DNA from 2 places in the Corallincola luteus genome. Region 2 is predicted to be linked to the other one. Evidence: riboswitches for the same ligand, from Rfam matches in the RefSeq annotation. Region 2 holds a riboswitch; the other holds the start of a gene.

Region 1 (4,424 bases), on a different contig from region 2:
ATGGCGTTCGGCGTGAGTAGATCGATCCAAGGTAGCAAGTGTTTAGTAACCGCAGTCAAGGTGGACTCAGCAACTAAGTTGTCTCCGCTACTCGCCACCGCAACGGGGTCATAGACCACCAGCGGTACGCGATGCCCTGTTTGCTCCGATGTTTGTTTTAACTGCTGCAGCCATTGGCTGACCATGACCACTTGTGACACCGTGGCCAACAAGCCGATCTTGATGATCCGCGGTGGCAAATCTGCAAGCAACACATCCAGCTGAGATTGCAGTACCAGATCAGACACTGGATTAACCTGAGAAACGGCCACCGAGTTCTGCGCCGTCACCGCGGTGATCACAGTACAACCATGGGCACCTAAGCCATTAATCGCCTGCAGATCCGCTTGAATACCGGCTCCAGCACTACAATCCGAACCACCAATGGCCCAAACGATGGCAGAGACTTGGCCTTCTCCACCACCGGCAACCAGCTCACCACCACAGGTATAAGGGGTGATCATTCGCTGACTTTCTCCCCTTCTGCAGCGGCAACGTCGGTCGGCGCTTTATAGAGTTCGCTGCCTTGCTGGCGGAAGGTTTCAGACATCTTCGCCATCCCTTGCTCGGCTCCTTCGACACTGTCCACTGCCACCGTAATAGTTTCATCCAGCAGCTTAATGCTGATCTGCTCCTGCTTTGCGGCAAATTCACGCACCTCTTGAGAGATCTTCATCGAGCAGAATTTCGGCCCACACATGGAACAGAAGTGCGCCAGCTTGCCCGACTGCTGGGGGATTGTTTCATCGTGATAAGCACGGGCGGTGTCGGGGTCAAGGGAGAGATTAAATTGATCTTCCCAGCGGAACTCAAAACGTGCTTTGGAGAGCGCGTTGTCCCGTACTTGAGCACCGGGATGGCCTTTGGCTAAATCGGCCGCATGCGCAGCGATCTTGTAAGTGATCAACCCCTCTTTCACGTCGGCTTTATTTGGCAAGCCAAGGTGCTCTTTTGGCGTTACGTAACACAACATAGCGCAGCCGTACCAACCGATCTGCGCAGCACCAATACCTGATGTGATGTGATCATAGCCGGGCGCAATATCTGTGGTCAGCGGCCCCAGCGTATAGAAAGGCGCTTCATGGCAGGCTGAGAGCTGCTTATCCATGTTCTCCTTGATCAACTGCATCGGCACATGACCAGGACCTTCGATCATCACCTGCACATCATATTCCCAAGCGATTTTGGTCAGCTCACCCAAGGTATAGAGTTCACTGAATTGTGCCTGATCGTTAGCATCCGCGACCGAGCCGGGACGCAAGCCATCACCCAGGCTGAGGGAAACGTCATAGGCAGCACAGATTTCGCAAATATCGCGGAAGTGGCTATAGAGGAAGTTTTCCTGATGGTGAGACAAGCACCATTTCGCCATGATTGAACCACCACGGGAAACGATACCTGTCATCCGTTTCGCCGTCATCGGCACATAGGCCAGCAACACGCCGGCATGAATGGTGAAGTAATCAACGCCCTGTTCACACTGCTCAATCAAGGTGTCACGGAATACATCCCAAGTGAGATCTTCCGCCACCCCTTTCACTTTTTCCAATGCCTGATAGATAGGTACGGTGCCAATCGGCACCGGGCTATTACGGATGATCCACTCACGGGTTTCGTGAATATAGCGACCCGTTGACAGGTCCATCACAGTGTCGGCGCCCCAGCGGGTTGACCACACCAGCTTCTCTACCTCTTCCTCAATCGAAGAGGTCACCGCCGAGTTACCGATATTGGCATTCACCTTGACCAAAAAATTACGGCCAATAATCATCGGCTCCGACTCTGGGTGATTGATATTGGCTGGAATAATCGCCCGCCCTTCAGCCACTTCGTTACGAACAAATTCCGCTGTTATCTGCTTTGGTAAATTCGCGCCGAATGCCTCGCCCGGATGTTGCACAGCCAGCTCCGCTGCCACTTCAGCCCGGCCCATATTTTCACGCAGCGCAATGTATTCCATCTCTGGGGTGATCACGCCTGCGCGGGCGTAATGCATTTGGGTGACACAACGCCCCGCCAAAGCTCTTTTCGGCTTAGGTAGATGCTCAAAACGGATATGGTCTAAGCCTTCGTCGGCAAGACGCTGCTGGGCAAACAGTGAGCTGGCACCAGCGAGCGCTTCAGTATCATTGCGCGCTTCAATCCATTGTTGACGCAAGCGCGGTAAACCGCGTTGCAGGTCGATGCTGGCATCAGCTTCTGTGTAGTAACCTGAGGTATCATAAACGCGGATCGGCGCGTTATCTTCAAATTCAGGCTGCGCTTTTGTGCCGCCAACTAAGGTTGGCGACAACGAAATTTCACGCATCCCGACTTTCACGCCAGGTAATTCACCCTGCACAAAAACTTTATGCGAATTAGGAAAAGAGAGATCTGCCAAATTGGCAAAAAATGCTTGCGCGGCGGCACGGGCGTCGCGCCGTGGATTGCTTTCTGAAACAGTCGTGGTTTGTGTCATTGTGGCCTCACGTTAATCCGTAGTAACAGTTAACGCCGGCGCACCGATAGATGAGTGGTTCAGTAGGATTAAGGGCTATGGCTTCTGCTAGGTATCGCAGCTGTTTGCGATAGACAACAGGGACACGCCCTCTTGTTTCCCTTCGCAGGCATTAACCTGATCAGGTTCAACGGATCCCGCTTTCGCGATCTCAGCCTATCTACCCAAAGGTAGCTCGGCACTCCGACAAGATATTGGCAACGAGTATAGGGGAAATAGAAAGGGCCGCACAAGTGCGACCCTTTAAAAACTAGTGCAAGAGATAAAGCCCTGAACTTCAGGCAGCGTAACTCTCTTCATTTGTGGCCTGAGGGCTGCTTTCGTCAGCGATCAGAACGAGTTGCTTTAGGTGATCAAAAATATCCACCATCACAGTGCGATCCGTCGCCAGTTGTTTTCGCAGCGCTTCCACTTCTGCTGCGGTCATGGCTTTATCCATTACAATCTCCAACTGGGTTATTTAAAATTGGTTATAAATTGGTCTGCGCTAAGAGTAGTAATCACTAAAAAATACGGTCTGATCTAGCGCAACAAATTCTCAATTAGCTATTTATTCGTCATTTAATGATGCAATTTTAGTCAATTGTTTACGTTTTGTTAAATTTTTTAGCGAAAAAAAGTAACTTTTTTATAACACGCGGTTTTACAAAGATTTTTCTGCACTGAAAATAGTTTTATGACAACAAAGCGAAGCCATCACGCTCAAATACGGGATAATTTGCGACCCAGATCACATCTACAAAATAGCAATAGTCCAAACCGTTGGAAATTTACTCAAAAAAAAGAGAGCAACAATTTGCTCTCTTACTTTGAAATCACACGAAATGTTAACAATTTCATTTACATATTTAGCTCAACGCGCGCTTAACCAGTGCCAACATGGCTTCAGGTAAATCAAGTTGCAACGCTGCGGCATGACCCGCCTCAGACATCTTTGCCCAAGTCTTACGAATAATGCCTAACATCTTCTCTTCCGTATGCTTGGCTGCAAAGTCAGCGAAGTAATACTCCAGAAAAACCAGACAGATAACATCTTCTAAGGTCTGGCATTCGGCATCACGCTTAATTTTCTCTTTGCGCAGCAGTTGTTGGGTACGTACCGCATCGTCTTCGCTGTAGCCTTGCTCACGCATTAATTCCGCAGCCAAGTCTGCGTGCATTTTGCCCAAATCGGTACGCCACTGATGATAACCCTGACGATCCATCGGATAATCGCTGCGTGGGATCGCCCACCGCTTAATATGCTGCGCACGGGCCGCGATCTGCAGATGCTCACTGGCACCCGGCGCAAACTGTGCCAACCGCTCACTCATCCGTTGCCCATATAACAGCTCTTTTGGCACTTCGACCTCATGACAAAATTCCATATTGGGGTCTTGGCTATTCACCTGATCGATAGCCTCTAAAGTCAGATCTAAAGCCGAATTATTGTCCATGGGTCATCCTTCGTTATCTTTGTCTCAGGTTTAAATTAGCAGAATTAGAGAGTTAGCAGAAATCCCGCGACTTTAATCGCAGCGCGTGTAACTCATCGCTCCGATCCGTCAGTTTACCAGCAATCAGGTGCACTACCTCCCCTTGCTGATCTAACACGCCCCTGACCTCCAACAATCGGGCAGTCAAATAGGGCTGTTTTTGTGCCCGCGCCGTTGCCTGCCACACCACCACATTGGCATTCCCGGTTTCATCTTCCAGAGTAATAAAGGTCACTCCCGAGGCGGTACCAGGGCGCTGTCGTCCCGTCACCAGTCCCACCACGGTAACTAACGCGCCATGGCGCATGGTGCTGAGCTCTGCGGCCGTCTGACAACGATACAGAGCCCCTTGTTGCCGTAACATGGCCAAAGGATGGCGCTCCAGCGACAAGCCCATTGCAGCGTAATCGGCG
Region 2 (4,424 bases):
CCAAGCTTGGACTCCCAACCCAATAGTGCCAAGCGTAACGATAACAAGCGGTTAATCCCCCTCTCTACATTAGCCATGGCTAACTCATTTTTTAGAGCTTGCTTACTGTCCAAGCCATCAAATGCCGCCCGTTTATCTTCTAGATCGCTATTCCTTTGCTGAAAGGATCGGTTGAGTATTTGCCCTTGAGCCACCAAGGTATTAGTGATCAAGGTCCGCGTCTCATCGCTAACCGTCGCATCAGGATTAGCGAGCTCCTCTAGCAATCCAGGTAAAACTTCTGTTTGATAATCGAGCAGAGACTGCACGCGCAGATGCAAAAGCAACCTTTGCTCTCCTTTGGCCGTAGCATACTCATCAATAAGCAATTTGCTTGTTTCATGATTATCAACGATACGCCTAACTTCTGAGTCAATATCATCTGCAAGCGCGGGGAATGTAGCGACGGCCAGCAAGATGGAAAACACCTTGCAGAGAAAAAAGGAGGTGAAGCAACGCTTCCTTTGCATATCTAAGTTCCTGAAGAAGTTATAGATCTAACTACTAGTATGCATGAAAATCCTATAATTCAAGTAATCACCGTGTTGAATGTTCACAGGGTGTTACCAAATACAACTGGCATCTCAGCGGTTCAGAGTAGATATTAGTTATTAAGCGCGTTTAGAAGAGGCGAAGCATGATGAAAAAGGTACTACTCACAATCACTGGCGTCACATTAATATTATTGGGCGCAGCGCTAATCATTACACCAGTACCTGGAATACTATTTATGATCATAGGGCTAGCCTGTTTGAGCCTGGTGTATGAACGTCCTAAATCTTTACTGCGCTTGCTGCAAGCAAAGCTACATCACGGCGCACGACGCATTGATAAACGCCGTATGCAGAAAAAACTCTATCGTTAACATCAATATTGAGGAAATTTGCTTTACCCACGCCATAGGGTTGGTGACAATGTAACAATCATTAAGCTGATTGCCCGCTACAGATGTCTAAGAAATTATCCTCATTTGCCGATCTCGCTGCACTAACCGGTCAGGCAGCACCGTCCACGGTGTCGACCAATGAATCACAACAAGATCTTGTTTATAGCACCGACGGTGGTCGCGTGGTAACACAAAAGCATGTCGATACGACGGCGATAATTGGAGACGGTCGTGTTCGGATATCTCGCTCAACGAAGGGCCGCGGAGGGAAAACTGTTTCAGTTGTGACTGGGCTAGCTCTTACTCATTCAGACCTGCAAAAGCTTTGTAAAACCCTAAAGAAACAACTTGGTTGTGGTGGTGTGGTTCGAAACGGCGAACTTGAATTTCAAGGCGACAAACGCGACCAACTGCTTAACGAACTAACTAAAGCTGGCTACCAAGCCAAATTAAGCGGTGGCTAAAACAATGAAAAAATATCTTACTCTTCTAGTGCTGCTTATCGTTTGTGCCTGCGCTGGTCCATTCTTTATTAAAGGCCCCGATGGCAAACCATTGCTAACCACCGCAACGATCTTTCCTCAAGATCAAAGTACCGTTTGGCGATACTGGAAAAACCGTATTTTGTTATCGTTTAAAATGCTAAGCCGACAGGCGCAGGAGAAATTAGGTGTCGAAGCTGACGCACCTAACGTGTACCGGTGGCAGGACGAACAAGGCAATTGGCATTACGGAGATGCTGAAGCGGGCAATAAAGCGGGCGCTCAAACCGAGCAAGTAAAACTTAAACCGGCAAAAATTGTTGGGCTTGACGGGCCATTACAGGAAGAAGATAAACCCACCGAAGCACCGGCGGCTGCTGATGGTGTCTCTCTCAGTGAATACACCGAGCGTCTCGGTAATATTAAGGCTGATGCAGAAGAAGCAAAGCGACTAATGGAACAAAGAAACGCTGCGCTGGAAAAATCAGAGTAGAAAACTCAACAGAAACGTCAACTCCTGGCGTTTCTGGTATTGCTCCCCTATTTCATCATTTGCATCAGTTATGGCCCGCCTTAACATGAGCAGTTGTAAAACTATTGCCACTATTTAGTTAAAACTCATTTATAATTGCTCTCGGCCAAGGGGTGTTCTTGTTCAGAACTGAGACATCAATGATGAACCCTTTGAACCTGAACCGGCTGGTACCGGCGTAGGAATGGCGCTTTTCATCGAGCACAAATACCAGCCCCGATCTTCCCCAAAAACTGGTAAATGCATATATGCTCTTTTCCACTCTACCCCGTAAAACTAAGCTTGCCGCCGCCATCATTACCTCTTTGGGTATCCCTCTGCCTGTATTCAGCGCAGCACCTACGGTAGCAGATGAAGATATAGAGCGTATCAAAGTTACCTCCAGCTTCCGCTCCGAGTCACTACAACACTCAGCTTCGAGCATTACTGTTCTAGACAGTAACCTGATCCAAGACGAGGGCGGCGAACATTTTGAAGACCTCTTACACAACGTTGCCAATTTAAGTTGGGCAGGTGGAAGTTCGCGGCCAAAGTACTTTCAAATCCGAGGCGTAGGTGAACAAGAGGAGTATCAAGGCGCTCCCAACAGTTCAGTTGGTTTTGTTGTCGATGACATTGATCTTTCTGGCTTGGGAATGACCTCCAGTCTTTATGACATAGAGCAGGTGGAAGTGTTGCGTGGCCCCCAAGGCACCCGTTTTGGCGCTAATGCCCTAGCAGGTATGATCTATACGACCAGTAATGATCCGACTGACACGAGAGAGTTTGGTGCAGAGATCAGTGGTGGCCAAGAAGACCTATTCAGTTATGCAGGTTTTGCCTCTGGCCCAGTTGATAACAGCGGTGATCTGCTCTACCGCGTTTCGATACAGCAACATAGCGAAAATGGCTTCAGAGATAACGATTATCTCGGTTCAGACGATAGCAACGAACGTGACGAACTAACATTACGTAGTAAGTTTCGCTGGTTTGCGAGTGATGAATTGCAAGTTGATTTAGCCCTGCTCTACGCCAATTTTGACAATGGCTATGACGCTTGGACATTAGACAATAATGGTTTTACCACCCTAACCGACCAACCTGGTAAGGATAAGCAGGAAACAACAGGCGGCTCCCTTAAGCTAAACTGGGAGCTTAATGAATTTGTTGATCTGGTATCAATATCCAGTGCTGCACATACCAATCACCGTCATGCCTATGATGGCGACTGGGCAAATCCAGAATATTGGTCTGCGTTGAGCTGTACTGATTATTATGATGAAAACGGCAATGGCGATTTCACTGACCAGATCCCCTGTCAGTACGACTACACTTGGGACAAACAGGCCACTCGTGACACTTACACTCAAGAAGTTCGCTTGTTATCTACTGAACAATCAAGGCTTTTTAGCGGCACTACCGACTGGTTGACTGGGTTGTATATACAACACTTAGAGGAAGATAATGACCTGGAAAGCTACTATAACGGCTTCCCCGATCTGTTCCTGCAGAGTGACTACGAAGCAACTAGCATTGCGCTATTTGGTCAGTTAGATACACAGCTCAATGCCGCAGCCAGTTTGTCATTAGGACTTAGAGTAGAACAGCGCGACGCTTCATACGATGACAATGGTGGTGACTCCTTTGATCCAGACGAAACGATGTGGGGCGGCCACATCACACTCAACTACTTAATCAATGAACGCTGGCAAAGTTACGGCAAACTGGCGCGCGGATATAAGGCTGGAGGATTCAACACCGGTTTACCCGATGATTTCAGTGACAACCGAGAGTTCGACAGTGAAACACTGGATAATCTTGAATTCGGCATAAAGGGATACTGGCCAGAGCAGCAAGTATCAGTGCAGGCTGCCCTGTTTTATATGCATCGAGACGATCAACAAGTGGAAGCCTCTACTCAAGATCCGAACAACCCTCAGCGCTTCTTCCTATATACCGCGAATGCAACCAATTCCGATAGCTATGGCTTAGAGTTAGAAACGTCTTGGCAAGCGACGGATAATCTTACCCTGTACTCAAGTCTAGGCTTATTAGATACTGAATTTGACGACTATGTCGTCACCCAAGCAGATGGCTCTGAGCTCGATCTATCTGGTCGGGAATTAGCACATTCTCCCAATTATCAGTTCAGTATTGGAGCCACGTGGCGTAACGATGAAGGCTGGTTTGCCAATATCAACTTGAACGGCTCTGATGGCTATTACTACTCAGATAATCACGATCAGAAAGCTGACAGCTACGAGTTGCTTAACGCACGTTTAGGCTATGAAAAAGAAGATTGGTCCGTGTATCTGTGGGGCAGAAACATCACAGACGAAAAGTATGGTGTCCGTGGCTTCTACTTTGGGAACGAACCCGATCAGGATTGGGCTCCCAAACTTTATGAACGCTACGGCGATCCGCAACAATTCGGTGTTACTTTCCGCTATCACTATCTATAGGAATTATCATGAAAACGGCCGTCGAAATTAGTCTCTACCCGCTA

Evidence for each region. Region 2 has a riboswitch for thiamine pyrophosphate ahead of EZV61_RS10225 (TonB-dependent receptor). Riboswitches for the same ligand answer to the same signal wherever they lie in the genome.
Region 1: linked by a shared signal. The riboswitch ahead of thiC (phosphomethylpyrimidine synthase ThiC) and the one ahead of EZV61_RS10225 (TonB-dependent receptor) in region 2 are both predicted to bind thiamine pyrophosphate.

What each region holds. Positions count from the first base shown of each region.
Region 1 is NZ_SJXE01000002.1:14,347-18,770, reverse strand. Features, by position in the region: gene thiE (thiamine phosphate synthase) at 1-503, opposite strand, end outside; gene thiC (phosphomethylpyrimidine synthase ThiC) at 500-2,497, opposite strand; TPP riboswitch at 2,617-2,732, opposite strand; gene EZV61_RS19415 (hypothetical protein) at 2,814-2,975, opposite strand; gene EZV61_RS06635 (DUF4202 domain-containing protein) at 3,385-3,972, opposite strand; gene EZV61_RS06630 (error-prone DNA polymerase) at 4,025-4,424, opposite strand, start outside.
Region 2 is NZ_SJXE01000004.1:144,085-148,508, forward strand. Features, by position in the region: gene EZV61_RS10205 (mechanosensitive ion channel family protein) at 1-509, opposite strand, end outside; gene EZV61_RS10210 (PGPGW domain-containing protein) at 677-904, shown strand; gene EZV61_RS10215 (translation initiation factor) at 988-1,389, shown strand; gene EZV61_RS10220 (DUF4124 domain-containing protein) at 1,394-1,900, shown strand; TPP riboswitch at 2,039-2,141, shown strand; gene EZV61_RS10225 (TonB-dependent receptor) at 2,188-4,380, shown strand; gene EZV61_RS10230 (YkoF family thiamine/hydroxymethylpyrimidine-binding protein) at 4,389-4,424, shown strand, end outside.